Regions from separate parts of the Jejuibacter calystegiae genome, predicted to be linked through region 1. Evidence: riboswitches for the same ligand, from Rfam matches in the RefSeq annotation. Region 1 holds a riboswitch; each other region holds the start of a gene.

Region 1 (5,982 bases):
ATGAACGCCGTACGCGCCATGCTTTATCGCCAGCCGCCAGTAATCGTTGATAAACAGCCGGGCGTTGTAGCGCTGTCCCAGGGCGATGGCGGCAATAATATCTGCCTCCACCTCGTCATCCTGTTTATCTTTAATGCGTAGCTGGATGGTACGCACACCCGCCTCCAGCAGGCGTGCGATCCAGTCAACGCTGTCCACTACCGGGTAGAGACCCAGGCGGAAGGGGACGGTGGGGAAATCGGGCTGGTACATTAGGCTTCCTCCTGACGAAGATAGATCTCGCCGCCTTTGGCGCGAAAGGTATTCGACATATCTTTCATTCCTTCGGCGATCTCCTGCTGTGCCGCATAGTCGCGAACTTCCTGGGTGATTTTCATCGAGCAGAATTTCGGGCCGCACATGGAACAGAAGTGCGCCACCTTACCGGATTCCTGGGGCAGGGTTTCGTCGTGATAAGCGCGGGCGGTAAAGGGATCGAGTGCCAGGTTGAACTGATCTTCCCAGCGGAATTCGAAGCGCGCTTTGGACATAGCGTTGTCGCGGATCTGAGCGCCGGGGTGTCCCTTGGCCAGATCGGCGGCGTGCGCGGCGATCTTATAGGTAATCAGCCCCTGCCGGACGTCCTCTTTATTCGGCAGACCAAGGTGCTCTTTCGGCGTGACGTAGCAGAGCATGGCGCAACCGAACCAGCCAATCATGGCGGCGCCGATGCCGGAGGTAAAGTGGTCGTAACCCGGCGCGATATCGGTGGTGAGCGGCCCCAGCGTGTAGAATGGCGCTTCATGGCAGTGCTCCAGCTCTTCGGTCATATTGCGGCGGATCATCTGCATCGGCACATGGCCGGGGCCTTCAATCATCACCTGGACGTCGTACTCCCTGGCGATTTTGGTCAGCTCGCCCAGGGTATGCAGTTCGGCGAACTGGGCTTCGTCGTTGGCGTCCTGAATTGAACCGGGCCGCAGGCCATCGCCCAGCGACAGCGAAACATCATAGGCGGCACAGATTTCACAGATTTCGCGGAAGTGCTGGTACAGAAAGCTTTCCTGATGATGCGACAGACACCACTTGGCCATAATGGAGCCGCCGCGCGAAACGATGCCCGTCAGGCGTTTGGCGGTCATTGGTACATAGCGTAGCAGGACGCCCGCGTGAATCGTAAAGTAGTCGACGCCCTGTTCCGCCTGCTCCAGCAGCGTATCGCGGAACATTTCCCAGTTCAGATCTTCGGCAACGCCGTTCACTTTCTCCAGCGCCTGATAGATGGGCACCGTACCGATAGGAACCGGGCTGTTTCGCAGGATCCATTCACGGGTTTCGTGGATATAGCGGCCGGTGGAAAGGTCCATCACGGTATCTGCACCCCAGCGGGTGGCCCAGACCAGTTTTTCCACCTCCTCTTCAATGGAAGAGGTCACCGCAGAGTTGCCGATGTTGGCGTTGATTTTCACCAGAAAATTGCGGCCGATAATCATCGGCTCGGATTCCGGGTGGTTAATATTTGCAGGGATAATTGCCCGCCCGGCGGCCACTTCGTCGCGTACGAATTCCGGGGTGATGTCCTGCGGCAGATGGGCGCCGAAGCTTTCTCCCGGATGCTGCTGGCGCAGTATCTCGCCGCGGATGCGCTCGCGGCCCATATTTTCACGCAGGGCGATAAATTCCATCTCTGGCGTGACGATGCCCTGGCGGGCGTAATGCAACTGAGTGACCCGCTTGCCGGCAAGGGCGCGGCGCGGAGGCAGCAGACCGGTAAAGCGCAGCTCGTCCAGGCCATCGTCCGCCAGACGGGCTTTGGTATAGCTGGAACTGCGATCGTCGAGCAGCGCGGTATCGCTGCGTGCGTCTATCCACGGCTGGCGCAACTTCGCCAGCCCTTCGCGGACGTTAATCGCAATATCCGGATCGCCGTAAGGGCCGGAGGTATCGTAGACCGGCACCGGTTCGTTCTCTTCGTATTGCGGGTTGGCTTTATCTCCGCCGGTAAGCGTTGGGCTCATCCGAATTTCGCGCATGGGAACGCGGATGTCCTGACGGGAGCCGGTCAGGTAGATACGGTGGGAGTTGGGAAAATTGGTGCCTTCCAGAGTATCGATAAACTGCTGGGCGGCGGCGCGCTGTTCACGGCGATTAGGTTTTGTTGATACAGACATAGCTCGTTCCGGTTTTTTAGTGACTGGAAGTGGCTTGTCAGAACGACGGAAGGAGTAACAGGCACGGGCGCAGGTGCGCGCGTAGATGAAATTACTCTTGTTCCCTTCGCAGGTTTTAACCTGATCAGGTTCCGCGGATCCCGAATTAACGGTCTCAGCCCGTGCATGGCACTGGGCACTCCGACAAGATAAAAGGCCTGCTCCGTATCATCGGGCAGGCCTTATGTAAACTACGCGTTAATGAATGGGAACTCAAGCCGGTCGGGCAAAATGTCCGCAATCGTTAGCACTGTCCAGGCTGTCGCCCAGCGCCAGAACGATCAGACTATCCTCCAGCGTGAAACGAGACGCCATAGATTCTCCAAGCTTTGACAGCACCTGGTGGAACTCCAGACAGTTATCATGATCGATGGCGATCTCCAGATGTGAATCGTAATAATCCATGATCTGTTGAGTATTCGCTTCCAGCTGTGTCCAGAGCTGCCCGGCGGAGGTGCGGGGCTCTCCCTCTTCCATTTCGCGGATAATGCGTTCATAAATATTGAAATGGCCGCAGGAGAGATAATCCACCAGACGCTGGCAGAAATCGTCCAGCGCCATCTCGTCCAGTGCAGAGAGCGATCCTTTGCCAGGTTTGATCCCAACCAGGTTGTAATAAGCCACTAACAGCTGTTTGCGATCCTGCAGTAAACGATCGATCAACTCATTACAACCACCAACGCGCTCTGCCAGTCTTTCCAGTTGGTTTAGCATGATTGACTCCGTGAGTTATATGATTAAAACGCTAAGTAACCTGGAATGTAAAAACAATGTTAAAAGAGTGCCAGTGAAGCCGAGGTCGTGCAAGAGATTATGGAACATACAGTAGAAAAATTAGACTATGGTTGGTGGTTCGTCAGCCATCAACAGAAATTATGGTTGCCGCAGGGGGAACTTCCGCACGGTCACGCACAGCAGTTTGGGCTGGTGGGTTGCGCTGCGCTGCAGATTGGTAGCTGGCAGGGAGAGCCCGCCTGGCTGGTGGTGCAGGAGCGTTCGCGTGATATGGGATCGGTGCGTCAGTTGATCGATGAGGATCCTGCACTGTTTCAACTGGCCGGACGTGCCGTACAGCTGGCAGAATTTTATCGTTCCCACCGTTTTTGTGGTTACTGCGGGCACAGCATGCATCCCAGTAAAACGGAGTGGGCAATGCTGTGTAACAACTGCCGGGAGCGTTATTATCCGCAGATCGCCCCTTGCATTATTGTGGCGATTCGCGATCGCGACAAGATCCTGTTGGCCCAACATAATCGTCACCGAAATGGCCTTTATACCGTACTGGCGGGGTTTGTTGAGGTAGGGGAAACTCTGGAGCAGGCGGTGGCGCGGGAAGTCATGGAAGAGAGCGGCATTCAGATTAAAAACCTGCGTTATATCTCCTCTCAACCCTGGCCATTTCCTCAGTCGCTGATGACGGCCTTTATGGCGGATTACGATAGTGGGGAATTGGTTGTCGATCGCAGCGAGCTGCTCGATGCTGGCTGGTATCGTTACGACCAGTTGCCGCTATTGCCGCCTCCGGGGACAGTGGCCCGACGTTTGATCGAGGATACGGTCGCTTTATGTCGGGGGGGATAGGGGAAATATCCCCGGATATAACATATTTTCTGATTTGTAAAGTTTTTCATGATTATTTGATGGTAATAGGATAATTTACAACGGGGCGTTGAAATGTATTCGTAGGATACGGAGTTGGGGGCCTAAGGAAAAGAATTATGCCCGGAAGAGTAACGCAAAGTTGTTTATATGGGATTTGGTTGGCCTGGTCTGGCGCCATTGTTTGTTATGTGGTGCCTTATGATGGATTGTTTACTATTTCTGTTTCTGTAATGGCTGGCCTTTGTCTGTTCTTGCTGGTCTATAAATTATTCTCAGGAAGGAGGTCGTTCAGGATGTTTAATTCTAAACAGAGCGAAATGAATATGGAGTCTTTGCCTCTGGCAGGGGAGGTCGATGCTACAAAGACTCTCCGAAAATTAGCACTGGAGTCCGCAGAAAGTGTTTTTCCTAAAGAGTCGGGAGAGTGTGTGGTTGCTCCGGGAACGATTTTTAGGGGGGCCATCGTGAGTGAGTCGGATATCGTCATCAATGGCTCGGTGGAAGGAGACATTAGTTGTCTGGGGATGGTACAGATTGGTGAAAATGGTATCATTATCGGTAACGTGACGGGCTGTAAGGTGATGCTTGATGGCTACCTGAATGGTAGCTGCCGGGCAAATACCGTTACCGTAATGACTAACGGGCGCATGGAAGGGGATATTTTTTCCCATGAACTTTCCGTTGAGCGCGGTGGTATCTTTATTGGCGCCTCTCATTATATTGAGGAGATGGCGCGGATTGAAATCAATACAGTGGCTGAAAAAGCAATGCCGACAGCGGGCTCACTGCCTGACGAGAGTCATCCGAAAAAATGGCGTTGGATGAAATAATCGATTGCTTTCCCGATTGGCTCACATTGCAGTGTAGAATCGTGCTGTTACGGTGGTAAAGACGGTCTGATATACGGCGGATGGAGTTGGTTGCATTATTTTTACGAATTCCCGTTAAAGTATTTTCTCTTCTGGACGATCCTGACAGGGTGAGATTCAGAAGATGGGTGCGTAGAGGGTGAGTTTTAGTGACCAGAGGGGAAATAATTCTTCCGGGAAAGTGGTTCAGTGCTGTTTGTATGGTATCTGGCTTTTTTGGTTGAGTGCTATTGGCTGTTATGTCACGTCGTGCAATGGGCTGCTTGCCGTTTCTGTTGCTGCAATGGTTGTCCTTTGTTTGATCTTGATGGCTAACAAACTATTTTCAGGAAGGAGTATGTTCAGGATGTTTAATTTTAATAAGGGTGAAGCAAAAACTGGCTCCTGTAGTACGTTAACGAACCCGAAGAGTGAAAATCGCCTGAATATGGAGCGTCCTCCTGCGGAAGAGGGGCAAATGGTCAGGGAAACTATCATTACGCCGGGAGTGGTGCTGAGAGGCTCGGTATCCAGTGAGGTGGATATCATTATTGACGGTACGATTGAAGGAGATGTCAGCAGCCAGAAGAGCATTCGCGTGGACGGAAAGGGCAATATCACGGGGAATGTCGTGGGTCGAAAAGTGACGATTAATGGTTATCTGAAGGGGAGCTGTCGGGCGAATATTGTGGTAATCATGGAGCACGGACGCGTTGAGGGTGATATTTTCGCTCATGAGCTTTCGATTGAGCGTGGTGGCGTCTTTATCGGCGGTTCTAACCATATCGATGAAATGGTGCTGGAAGACGTGGATGGCGGCGAGCAGGTAAAAACGCCATTTCCCGTTTCGGAGCAGGTGGAAGAAAGTAATATCATTATGTCCGAGTTTAATCGATAAAACGATAAAAAAACAAACGAAATCAGTAGGTTTTGTAAAACAACACACACCGCGGTGGGGGCCGTTTTCATTCCGACTCTGCAGAATACATCTCTACATCCGTTTGGTCGATAATGCATGTTAACCTATGGCGACCACTTGTAAGGAAAACGCTGATGACCGAACTGAAAAACGATCGATATCTGCGCGCGTTGTTGCGCCAGCCGGTGGACGTAACGCCGGTATGGATGATGAGGCAGGCGGGGCGCTATCTTCCGGAATATAAAGCCACCCGCGCGCAGGCCGGGGACTTTATGTCGCTGTGTAAAAATCCGGAGCTGGCCTGCGAAGTTACCCTGCAGCCGTTGCGCCGCTTTGACCTGGACGCGGCAATTCTGTTTTCCGACATTCTGACCGTTCCGGACGCCATGGGACTCGGTCTGTATTTTGAAGCGGGAGAAGGGCC
Region 2 (5,982 bases), 500 kb from region 1:
ACGGTGGCGTTAAGCAGCAGGAAGAAGCCGGTTGCCAGCACGATGCCTGGTATAGCGAGGATCAGCATGCCGCTCAGCTCCAGCGCCTGGCCCGCCAGCGGCTGCTTACGTAGCCTTAGCTCGCGGGAGCTCCAGAGCAGCATCAGGGTCAGTACGACACAAAGAAGACCAGCGGCGATGGCTATTCGCAGTGAAGTCCAGACTGCCTGCCATAGCGCGCTCTGCTGGAGCAGACGCGGCAGGTCGCCGCGCAGGCCATCCACCACAATCGCCAGCAGAGGCGGCAGCATCAACAGCAGGAGGAGTACGATCAGCAGCGAATCCAGCCCGCGAGAGAGCAGGGTGCTGTCGGGGGGGCGCCAGCCCGTCGCCATGGTGGCTCCACTGGGAATCGCTTTGCTAAAACGCTGGGCCAGCAGCATGAGCGCCAGGCAGCAGAATAGCTGAATAAGCGCCAGTAATGCCGCCCGGGCGGGATCGTAGTCATAGCTAAGGGCCTGGTAGATGGCCAGTTCGATGGTAGTGGCTTTTGGGCCGCCGCCCAGCGCCAGCACGGTGGCGAAGCTTGCGAAGCACAGCATAAAAATCAGGGCGGCGGTGGGGAAAATTTGACGTCGCAGCCAGGGCCATTCCACCAGACGGAACAGCGACCAGCCGCGTATCCCTAACTGAGCGGCAAGCCTGCGCTGTTCGCCGGGAATACTCTCCAGCGACTGGAGCAGCAGGCGGGTAGCCATCGGCAAATTAAAAAAGAGGTGCGCCAGCAGGATCCCCTGCAGGCCATAGGGCGAAAACGTCCAGTCGATGCCCAGCCACTGGCAGAGTTCGGCCAGCCAGCCCTGGCGGCCATAAACGGAAAGCAGGCCGAAAACCGCGACCAGCACCGGCAGCACCAGGGTCATGGCACAAAGCCGCAGCAGGAGCTGGCGCCCGGGAAAGCGGCGGCGCCACAGCGCCCGGGCCAGGGGAATGGCCGGGAGCACCGAGAACAATGCGGAAAGGAACGCCTGCCAGAAGGAAAAGCGCACCACGTGCCACAGATAGCTGTCCTGGAGCAGGGTACGGGGCGCGATGCCCGGTGCGCTGAACCACAGGGCGCCAAAGGCGGCCAGCGCCACGCCGAGCATCAATCCAGCGGCGAGCAGGCCAGGCCACAGCCAGCCGGGAATTAGCGGCTGAGGGCGCGCTGCCATTCACCGATCCAGGCGGCGCGCTGCTGGGCGACCTGTTGGGGGGTAAACTGTAACGTCTTTTGAGGTCGGGTCAGGCTGTTAAAGCCTTCAGGCAGAGCGACCTGGCTTACCGGATACATCCAGTTGCCGGTGGGAATGGTCTGCTGGAATTCCTTTGATACTACAAACTGCATAAACTTTTGGGCCAGCTCCGGCTGTTTGCTGCTTTTCAAACGGGCTGCGACCTCTACCTGCATATAGTGGCCTTCGCTAAAGTCGGCGGCGGCGTAGTTATCTTTGTGCTCTTCAATAAGTGAATAGGCCGGAGAGGTGGTGTAGCTGAGTACCAGATCCCCTTCACCTTTCAGAAACAGCCCCCAGGATTCGCTCCATCCCCGGGTCACGGTCACTGTCTTACTGGCCAGCTTCTGCCAGGCTTCGGGGGCCTGGTCGCCATAGACCTGCTTCATCCACAGCAGCATGCCCAGTCCGGGGGTACTGGTTCGGGGATCCTGATAGATAACGCGCCATTTCCTGTCGTTTTCCACCAGTTCTTTCAGGCTCTTAGGGGGATTCTTCAGGCGGTTTTTATCGTATACGAAAGCGAACCAGCCGTAGTCATAAGGGACGAAGGTCTCGTTTTGCCAGCCGCCCGGCAGAGTCAGGTGACGGGTATCCACGTCGCTTTTGGCGAACAGGCCACTTTGGGTTGCCGCCTCCAGCAGGTTGTTATCCAGCCCCAGCACCACATCCGCTTTGCTGTTTTTCCCTTCCATTCGCAGGCGGTTTAGCAGGGCGACGCCGTCTTCCAGCGCGACAAATTTAAGCTGGCAGTCGCAGTCGGCCTCGAAGGCCTTTTTAATGGCAGGGCCCGGGCCCCAGTCGGCGGCGAAAGAGTCATAGGTATAGACGGTGAGCTGCGGACCCGCGAAGGCGGGCAGGGCGACCAGCGTCAGCAGCACAGGCAGTTTGTTCAGCACTTTGCACTCCAGTATTGGGTGGCAAAGGATTTTGGGCGTGGCCTCAAATCCCTCCGCCGGTGTTATCCGGATCAGGTTCGACGGGTATCTCTCAGCTCGTGGCACCCCGTTGAGAATGGCCCACATTGTAATGAGTTAACGGGAGTAGCGAAAGGCGCGTGGGGGATTAAGGAAACCGCCCCTTACGGGGCGGCTACCGGGCTTACCTGCCTGGTACGACAATCGTCACTGAAAATGCGTTATGGGAGATATTCCATCCCCCATTTCCGGATGACAGCAGTGCACCAGAAACAACGATGACAATACAAAAGTACCGTTTCATTGTGCGGTCCTGACTATAGACCGCTTCACGACGTCACCGCCGGAAATATCGCCGTGAGTGCAAGCACCTTGGGTGTGCTTGCGTATACGGCCATTGGACATCCTTTTCCAGGTCCGGCGCCCGCTTGCTTAAGACGGTGAAAAGGCCCGACTGAATGGTACATCTCAAAGCCTCGAACAGATACTTGACTTTAGCGAAAAAGCGGCACAGTATGCAAAAACTTGGGTGTGCTTGCGTAACACTGGACACACAACCCTGTTGGAAGGGCCGCTTACCTGACCAGCACAAAAAAACCGCCGCCATGGCGGTTTTTTTGTGCCCGAAAACTTAAGCATCCGGCGGCGCGAACCAGGCGGATTTAAAGTCGAACCAGCCCAGGGTGTTCATCCGCAGACCACGCATACTGCGCTGGCCCTGGAGCATCAGCCAGTGGTGAATAAGCGGCTGGATCTCAAGGCTGGCAAGGCGCTGGCGGCACCATTCGGCCAGATCCAGTTCGCCAGCCCGCCAGCGGCGCGCATCTTCATGCCAGTCGCCGGGAATGCAGCGCTGGAGCAGCGGTACTTCGTACAGATGGGCAAACAGTGAAAACTCCAGCGGCAGGGTAAAATTGGCGCTGTTCAGCCAGATATCGCTGATATCGTCTCCTTTATGCCACTGGTCGTAGTCCACCTCTTTAACGATCAAACTCACTCCGCATTCGGCCAGCAACTGGTGAATAATACCGCCCAGAATCTGATGTTCGGCATGGTCGCGGTAGAAGGTCAGGGTGAGAGTATCAAGGTCAGCCGGTTTCTCGACGACCTCTGGCGGTTGGGCGTGGTGCCAGCGTGGTAGCAGCCCCCAGGCCGGGAACCAGTAACGCTGATATTGTTCACCGGCCCGGTAAATGAGACTGACAGGCGAGAGAATATGGTTCAGCCAGAGTTTAATGTCATCGCGACAACCGAGTGCCGAGCGGGCGTCGAACAAAATATAGTAGCACCCCTCTTCCAGTCGGCTCTCCACTGCTTTTTCGCTGTCGCCGCTGCCTTCCAGCTGTACTCCGCAGCTGAGATCCTCGCTAATTTCCGGCAATACCCAGAAATTCACTTCGTCGATGAGCGCCCGGTAACCGAAATAGTCATCGAAGGCATGGATTTTCAGCTGGTTATTGGTATTGCGCTCTACCGCATAGGGGCCGCTTCCCACCGGCTGGCGGGCGAAGTCTGGCATCTTGCGCCATTCCCTGGGCAGTACCATGGCGGCGGAATTGCCCATCAGCCAGGGGAGCCAGCGATCGGGCTGGTTAAGGTGGATATCGAGCGTCCAGGCGGTAGGGGAGTCGATACCCACAATATGAGCGTAAAGCGGTGTGGGATTGATGCGTTGCAGCGTGTCGATAACGTCCTGCATATCCAGTTCGCGGCCGTGATGAAAATGAATGCCGGGACGCAGGTAGAAACGCCAGTGCAGCGGCGAAAGTTGTTGCCAGTGGTGGGCGATATCCGCTTCGGCTTCCCCGTTTTCCTCATTTATGCGCGTCAGGCCGCTAAAAATTTGCCGCACCACGTGGCTTTCTGAACGGCGCAGTGCGGTTCCGGGCAGAAGATTTAACAGCGGGCGATAGTAGAGCACCCGTAAAATATGGCGCCCCTGGCGGAAACTGCGGCCCAGATGGGAGACGATCATCTGGCGTACCGTCTGACGATCGCCCACCAGTTGAAGCAGTTGTTCGATGCGATCCTGTTCCAGTAGATCTTCGGCCCGCTGCTGCTGGAGCGTCAGCCCGGTGTAGATAAAGGTGAGTCGGGAGCGCCTTCCCCGGCCGGCTTCCGCCTGCCAGGTGAGCCACCCTTTCTCTTGCATGGCGTTAAGCAGGGTGCGCATATGGCGGCGTGAACAGCTCAGCATCCGGGCAAGATCGTTGAGCGTGGTCTCCTGGGATTTGCCGTCGCAGCACTGCCACAGGCGGATAAACTGTTGTTGCAGGCGAGAGGAAGGCATAAAAGGGGAACTCCATGACAGAAAGTCATCAATTTTAGTTTCCCTATATTAGGCGAATAATGGTGTCAGATGAAAGCGAGGCGCGTTGACGAATTTGCAGACGATGCGGCGTAGCAGACATCATGTGTGACTGAGTATTGGTGCGAATATCACCGGCCGACGGTTTGTTACCGTCGGCTTTTTTATGGGCGGAATTCGCAAATAAAAACCCCTCCGGGCGGAGGGGCTGTCGATTAACGGGCGAAGGCGGGCTGCCTCTGTTCCCAGGTCGAGATAGCCTCTTCGTGCTGCAGCGTCAGGCCAATGCTGTCCAGGCCATTCATCATGCAGTGGCGGCGGAAGGTGTCGATAGTGAAGGGATACTCTTTATCACCGGCGATAACCTTTTCACCTTCCAGATCTACCGTGAACTTAATGCCCGGCTGGCTTTGAACCAGTTGGAACAGTTCATCTACCTGCTGTTCATTCAGGGTGACCGGCAGCAGTTGGTTATTAAAGCTGTTGCCGTAAAAAATGTCGGCGAAGCTCGGTGCAATTACCACCTTAAAGCCGTAGTCGGTCAGGGCCCAGGGAGCATGTTCACGGGATGATCCGCAGCCAAAGTTTTCACGTGCCAGCAGGATTGAAGCCCCCTGATACTGCGGATAGTTCAGCACAAATTCCGGATTGGGCTGCTCGCCTTTATCGTCCAGAAAACGCCAGTCGTTAAACAGATGGGCGCCAAAGCCGGTACGGGTCACCTTCTGCAGAAACTGCTTCGGGATGATCGCATCGGTATCGACGTTTGCGGCGTCCAGTGGGGCGACCAGGCCGGTATGTTGGATAAATTTCTCTGCCATGGTGTGCCTCCTTTATTTAATGTCGCGAATATCGGCGAAACGGCCGGTGATAGCGGCAGCGGCAGCCATCGCCGGGCTCACCAGATGGGTGCGTCCGCCGCGTCCCTGACGCCCTTCGAAGTTACGGTTGCTGGTGGATGCGCAACGTTCACCAGGATTCAGACGATCGTTGTTCATTGCAAGGCACATGGAACAGCCTGGCAGGCGCCATTCAAAACCGGCCTCGAGGAAGATCTTATCCAGTCCTTCTTCTTCGGCCTGAGCCTTAACCGGGCCGGAGCCAGGAACCACCATCGCCAGCACGCCTGGTGCGACCTTGCGCCCTTTAGCGATGGCGGCGGCGGCACGCAGATCCTCGATACGTGAGTTGGTGCAGGAGCCGATAAAGACCTTGTCGATAGCGACATCGGTCAGCGGAACACCCGGCTGCAGCCCCATATAGGCCAGCGCTTTCTCGGCGGAGGCGCGCTCTACCGGATCGGCGAACGAGGCCGGATTCGGCACCGCATCGGTGACGGAAATCACCTGACCCGGGTTAGTTCCCCAGGTGACCTGCGGGGCAATCTCTTCGGCGTTCAGTGTGACGACGGTATCGAAGACCGCGCCTTCATCGCTCTTCAGGGTCTTCCAGTATGCGACGGCTTCGTCCCATTCTGAGTCTTTCGGCGCGTGGCGGCGGCCTT
Region 3 (5,982 bases), 2.1 Mb from region 1:
TAGCACCAGGGTCATCAGGATAGCGGTAAAGATCAGCGCGACCCAGGGCACGCCGTAACGATTCGTGCGGGCGAAGATCGGGGGAAAAATGCCTGACTCTGCCGCGGCGCGGGGAACTTCGGTTTGCAGAATCTGCCAGCCGGGCATGGCGCCCAGGCAGGCGATAATGGCCGCTGCGGAGATAAGCTGCCCGGCGCCGGTGCCCCAGATGGCCCGCGCGGTATCGGCGAAGGGCGAAGCCGATGCCGTAAGCGTTGCGTGGGGCAGAATTCCCATAATCACGTTAGTGGAGCTGGCATAGCACAGACCGGTAATGGCCAGCCCGCACAGGGTCGCCAGCGGCACCGTGCGATCCGGTTTTTCCACCTGGCTGCGGGAAACTGAAGCAGATTCCACCCCCAGAAAGCCCCACAGAGAAATCACCGCCGCATTAATGATGGCATGGCCGTCCGACTGGCCGCTCAGATTCCAGGCGGCCCGATAGATGTGGAGATCGAAGTGGCGCCAGCCCAGTAAACCGATGCTGAGAATCGCCGCGACCATGCAGCCGCCGGTAATAAGTTGCGCTTTGCCTACCAGCTTTGCGCCGCGCAGCCCCAGCAGTACCGCCAGCCACAGCAGGGCGATACAGGCCAGCGCGCCGTAAAGCGGGTGGAGCAAAACGGGGAAAAAGAAAGAGAGATAACCCACGCCTGCCAGCAGCAGAGCGCAGTTGCCGACCCAGGTAGCCAGCCAGTAAAACAGCGTCATTTGCAGGCCGATAAAAGGGCCAAAACAGTAATGAATGCTGGCGATAATGCCGCCATTATGTGGGAAGAGGGCGTTCATCTTGTTAAAGATGAGCGCCAGGCAGAGGATGACCAGGAAGGTCAGCGCCCATCCCCATACTGAGACCGAACCGATTTGCCCAAGGGTGGTGGGCAGCATAAAGACGCCGCTACCCATCATATTGGACGCCGTCATGACAGTCAGCGCCAGCAGCCCCATGCGGTGCGAAGTTGAGCGGTTTTCATCCATATCATTTTTTGTCCCGACGCAGTGAGGTGAAAGGACTGGCAGGTTGCGAACGCCGCTCTCGCAGATGTTGCTTTACCCGGGTAAAGCGTTTAGCGTGAACGGGGCTCGTAGCGAGCCGGATGCGCCACTGGTAACGGTTGGCTCTGGTGCCAGTGGCGCGTTTGCGTGAAGGGTGGTGAGGAATCACCACCCTTTTTTACGCCGCACGGGCGTTGAGATCGGCGATAACATCGTCGATCAGAGCGTCTACCTTGCTGGTATCCAGGTGGTGTCCGGAAGCGATCAGGTGAGCGACGTCGCCCGATGTCGCCAGGCAGTGTTTTTTCCATACCGCTTCTGACGGGCAGGGGAAGACCACGGTAATGGAGTTCTTATTACGCCAGGCGTTAACGCCTGCGGCCTGGAAGCGATCGACCGCGTACTGCGCGATGTCAAGGCAGTGGCGAATACGGCGCTGCCAGTCGGCGAGGGTGTGGCTGCGGACCGCCTCCCACATCATCAGCGGGGTATGGCCGTTACGGGAGCCGGTGATGGTTTTGTCGTGGGCTGATATATAGTCGATTTCAACGCTGATTAAATCGACGTTTTTACGCCGCGCCACGACGATCCCGCAGGGAATGGGGCAGCCGATCATCTTATGGCCGGAAACGCCGATAGAGTCGATGCCGTCGGCAAAAGTAAAGGGCTGGGGTTCGTCAACGAAGGGCAGAATCATGCCGCTCAGCGCTGCATCAGCGTGCAGATAGTAGTCTTCCCGGGCGATGCCCGCTTCCTTCAGGCGCTGCTGGATGATAGCGATATTATCGACTGCGCCACGCACCGTAGTGCCAATATTGGCGAAAATAATCGGATGCCGCTCGCCGTCGGCGGCGATTTTATGCATCAGATCGTCGTAGTCCATCTCGCCGTTAGGCTGGGATTCCACCACCCGCGACTTAATGCGCAGCAGCTTAACGATCTTGGCGACCGAATAGTGGGTATCTTTGGAATAGTACAGGGTGCCATCCGGGAACAGTTCGCGACCCAGATAACAGCCGAACATATTGCCTTCGGTGCCGCCGTTGGTCACGTAGCCCCAGCTTTCCTCAAACGGAATTTTGAACAGCTGGGCAAAATATTCCATCACTTCTTTTTCAAATTCGAAAGAGTTCAGCAGGTAGTTACAATATTCCGCCCAGTCGCCACAGTTATTAATGGAAAAACGCATAAATCTTTCCAGAATGGTGTAATCGAAATCGGCGGATTCCGGGTAACCAATATTGAAATACTGGTTCTTAACACAATATGACCAAAACGCATCGAGTTTATTCTGATCTGCGATGGATAGTGTCATTTTATTTCTCCTTTTCAAGCATAACGTTTAATGACGAACTGACGTTCAGACTTTCTTATCCAGATAAAGCACTCTTTCGCCTTTCTTACTGCGGCCAGCGGCCACGAAGCAGAACAGGGGAATGGTTACCATCATCATCACCACGCCCCAGAACATGGAGTCTGTGCCGGAGCCCAACAGGGCAAAGATGCTGTAAATCATGCCGATAACCACCATCACGCAATAAAACATAAAGCTGCGACCGCGATTTAATTTCTTCGAGACCATAATGATCGGCAGGGAAATCAGGGCGTACATATAGGGCAGCAGCGAAGCGAAGACCGACATCAGAATCACCACTTCAAACTGTTTCGCCAGGTTAGGGGAGGCGGTCATCATTAACACCAGGCTCATCAGTACACCGGTGAAAATCAGGCTCTTCATTGGCACGTCACGCTTATTGGTGTCGGCGAAGAACTGCGGGAACAGGCCCTGCTGGGCACCGGCGCGGGGGCCTTCAGACTGCAGGATCAGCCAGCCGGAGATCGAGCCGAAGCAGGCGATAATACTGAGCGCTGAAGCGATGTTGCCGGCGGTCTTGCCGAACATATAGCGCGCGGCGTCGGCAAAGGGCGCGGCGGAGTTAACCAGCTCGCTGTGCGGCACCAGGCCCATAATCACCGAGCAACTGCCCACATAGCAGACCGAGGCAATCAACAGTCCGTACACCGTCGCTTTGGGCACGGTCTTTTCCGGATTGTCCACCTGGCCGGTAGAAACCACAGCCGATTCAACGCCCAGGAACCCCCACAGCGCAATGGATGCGGCAGAGATAATCGCCGAGCTGTCGCTGCGGCCTGTGCCGTTATACACTTCGGTAAACATATGCGGATCAAACCAGAACCAGCCTACGGCGCCGACGCCCAGCACCACCAGCAGCATACAGCTTGCGGTAAATGACTGGGCGCGGCTGGCAGTTCTGGCGCCGAAGCTTGCCAGTACGACAAAGGCCCACAAAATAACGATGGCGGCAATACTGCTGTACATCGGATTTTTTAATTCTGGAAAGAAATAACTTAAATATCCCACCCCGGCGACCAGCAGGGCCACATTGCCCACCCAGGCGCTAATCCAGTAGCAGACGGTGGTTTGAAAACCAATAAATGGACCAAATGCATCGCTGGCATAAGCGACAATCCCGCCGGTGCGCGGCGTAATTAAACTGGTTTTGGCGAATACCAGCGCCAGAGCGATAACACCGACAATAGTGAGCACCCAACCCCACAGCGAGATATAACCAACGCCGGCAAGGTTGGTGGGCAACATAAATACGCCGGAGCCCATCATATTTGAGGCGGTAACCAGCGTAAGGGCGACCACTCCCATTTTATGAGCTGAGCCTGAGCTAACCGATCCCATAACATTTTTCCTTATTGAGAAACAGACATGAAATAAGCGTTATAACCAGTGCTTTTCTGCCGATTCTAGGATGGGAAGGGGGGTAAATTTTGACAATGATCACTTTTCGCCTGGCTGGCATACAATAACGATGCGCAAATTGCTGCTTATTTGAACAATGATTTGGATATTGACTCCGTCCCCATTTTTTTGAACAGGAACGGCTGCCTGAAGAGCCAGCGCTTATTCTCAGGCTAAACCGGAGAATCGGTCTGAATAATTGGTGATTTCTGTGGCCACAAATGCGTTTACAGCGCCATTGTTACCTTTTATCATGGCGGCTGATTAAAGGAATTAAAGAAAACTAATTCCTTTAAAATCAAATGACTCGGGGTGCTCCGCCGACTGGATGCGGGGCTGAGAAAGACCCGTTGACCTGATCCGGATAGTGCCGGCGTAGGGAAGTCAGATGCCCGTACCGGTATCCCTCTTCTTCGCGCCGGGCGGGAGTTCACCATGCAATCTGATCCACTGTGCAGCGACGCTGTCTTGCAGACGCTGCATCACCTTCGTACCACTTCGCCGTTGGTTCACTGTATGACCAACGATGTGGTACAGACCTTTACCGCTAACGTTTTGCTGGCCCTTGGCGCCTCGCCTGCCATGGTGGTAGATGAGCAAGAGGCGGCACAGTTTAGCGCTATCGCCAGCGCACTCCTGGTCAACGTCGGAACCCTGACTCGCGAACGTGCTCGTGCCATGCGCGCCGCCATCGACAGCGCCCGTGAGGCGCAGCGCCCGTGGGTGCTCGACCCGGTGGCTGTGGGGGGGCTGACGCTGCGTAGCGACTTCGCCCGGGAGGTACTGGCGCTTCAGCCTGCCGCAATTCGCGGCAACGGATCGGAAATTCTGGCGCTGGCCGGGGGTCAGGGCGGGGGACGCGGCGTCGACAGCACCGACAGTGCCCGGGTCGCGTTGCCTGCGGCCCGCCATCTGGCCCGTGAGAGAGGCGCGGTAGTGGCGGTGACCGGCGAGATAGATTACATCACCGACGGCGAACGCACTCTGGAGGTGCCCGGCGGCGATATTATGCTGACCCGGGTGGTTGGAACCGGCTGTGCGCTTTCCGCGGTGGTAGCGGCCTGCTGCGCTCTGCCGGGGGAGAGGCTGGAAAATGTCGCCGCCGGTTGCCGGATAATGGCCCGCGCCGGGGAAATGGCGGTTACCCGCAGTCAGGGACCGGGGAGTTTTGTCCCGCAGTTTCTGGATGCGCTATGGCAACTGGATGCGGAGGCGCTGGTATGAAACGGATTAATGCTCTGACCATTGCCGGTACCGACCCCAGCGGGGGTGCAGGTATCCAGGCGGACCTGAAAGCTTTTTCTGCGTTGGGCGCCTATGGCGCCAGTGTGATAACCGCGCTGGTGGCCCAGAATACCTGCGGCGTGCAGTCGGTCTATCGTATCGAGCCGGATTTTGTGGCGGCGCAGCTCGATTCGGTGTTCAGCGATCTGCGCATCGATACGGTGAAGATCGGCATGCTGGCGGAAACCGATATCGTTGAAGCGGTAGCGGAACGCCTGGCGTACTGGCAGCCGCACACCGTGGTGCTGGATACCGTGATGCTGGCTAAAAGCGGCGATCCGCTGCTGTCGCCATCGGCGGTCTCAGTGATGCGCGAACATCTGCTGCCGCGAGTATCGTTAATCACCCCTAATCTGCCAGAGGCGGCAGCGCTGCTGGAAGCGCCGATGGCTACCAGCGAGCGTGAGATGCATCAGCAGGGGGAAGCGCTGATGGCGCTGGGCTGCGAGGCGGTACTGATGAAGGGCGGCCATCTGGACGATGCCGAAAGCCCGGACTGGCTGTTTACCCGCGATGGCGCCCGGCGTTTTACTGCGCCCAGGGTGCAGACGAAAAACACTCACGGTACCGGCTGTACGCTTTCGTCGGCGCTGGCGGCGCTGCGGCCGCGTTACGATGACTGGGGCCAGACCGTGGTGGAAGCCAAGGCCTGGCTGACTCAGGCGCTGGCGGCTGCCGATAGCCTGGAGGTGGGGCACGGGCATGGGCCGGTGCATCACTTTCATGCGTGGTGGTGATTTTGTGATTATATAATCACAGGATTATTGAATGGTGTGCTATCCACTCATTTTCAGTTGGTTGTGGTTAGCGGCCTGTCAGTGCTTCAACACTGGCGGGTCGCGACTGTATTAATCACCTTTCTTGTTGTTATGCACCTTCCTTAACAAAAT

What was found. Region 1 has a riboswitch for thiamine pyrophosphate ahead of thiC (phosphomethylpyrimidine synthase ThiC). Riboswitches for the same ligand answer to the same signal wherever they lie in the genome.
Region 2: it holds a riboswitch for thiamine pyrophosphate, as region 1 does, so the genes downstream of both, thiB (thiamine ABC transporter substrate binding subunit) here and thiC (phosphomethylpyrimidine synthase ThiC) in region 1, are expected to answer to the same signal.
Region 3: it holds a riboswitch for thiamine pyrophosphate, as region 1 does, so the genes downstream of both, thiM (hydroxyethylthiazole kinase) here and thiC (phosphomethylpyrimidine synthase ThiC) in region 1, are expected to answer to the same signal.

What each region holds. Positions count from the first base shown of each region.
Region 1 is NZ_CP040428.1:1,526,970-1,532,951, forward strand. It holds gene thiE (thiamine phosphate synthase) at 1-252, opposite strand, end outside; gene thiC (phosphomethylpyrimidine synthase ThiC) at 252-2,150, opposite strand; TPP riboswitch at 2,235-2,343, opposite strand; gene rsd (sigma D regulator) at 2,403-2,903, opposite strand; gene nudC (NAD(+) diphosphatase) at 3,003-3,770, shown strand; gene FEM41_RS07050 (bactofilin family protein) at 3,908-4,621, shown strand; gene FEM41_RS07055 (bactofilin family protein) at 5,007-5,537, shown strand; gene hemE (uroporphyrinogen decarboxylase) at 5,693-5,982, shown strand, end outside.
Region 2 is NZ_CP040428.1:2,031,255-2,037,236, forward strand. It holds gene thiP (thiamine/thiamine pyrophosphate ABC transporter permease ThiP) at 1-1,193, opposite strand, end outside; gene thiB (thiamine ABC transporter substrate binding subunit) at 1,169-2,152, opposite strand; TPP riboswitch at 2,183-2,271, opposite strand; gene sgrR (HTH-type transcriptional regulator SgrR) at 2,802-4,460, opposite strand; gene leuD (3-isopropylmalate dehydratase small subunit) at 4,694-5,299, opposite strand; gene leuC (3-isopropylmalate dehydratase large subunit) at 5,312-5,982, opposite strand, start outside.
Region 3 is NZ_CP040428.1:4,631,246-4,637,227, reverse strand. It holds gene FEM41_RS21750 (amino acid permease) at 1-1,017, opposite strand, end outside; gene FEM41_RS21745 (histidine decarboxylase) at 1,214-2,350, opposite strand; gene hdcC (histidine-histamine antiporter) at 2,396-3,748, opposite strand; TPP riboswitch at 4,107-4,207, shown strand; gene thiM (hydroxyethylthiazole kinase) at 4,244-5,032, shown strand; gene thiD (bifunctional hydroxymethylpyrimidine kinase/phosphomethylpyrimidine kinase) at 5,029-5,829, shown strand.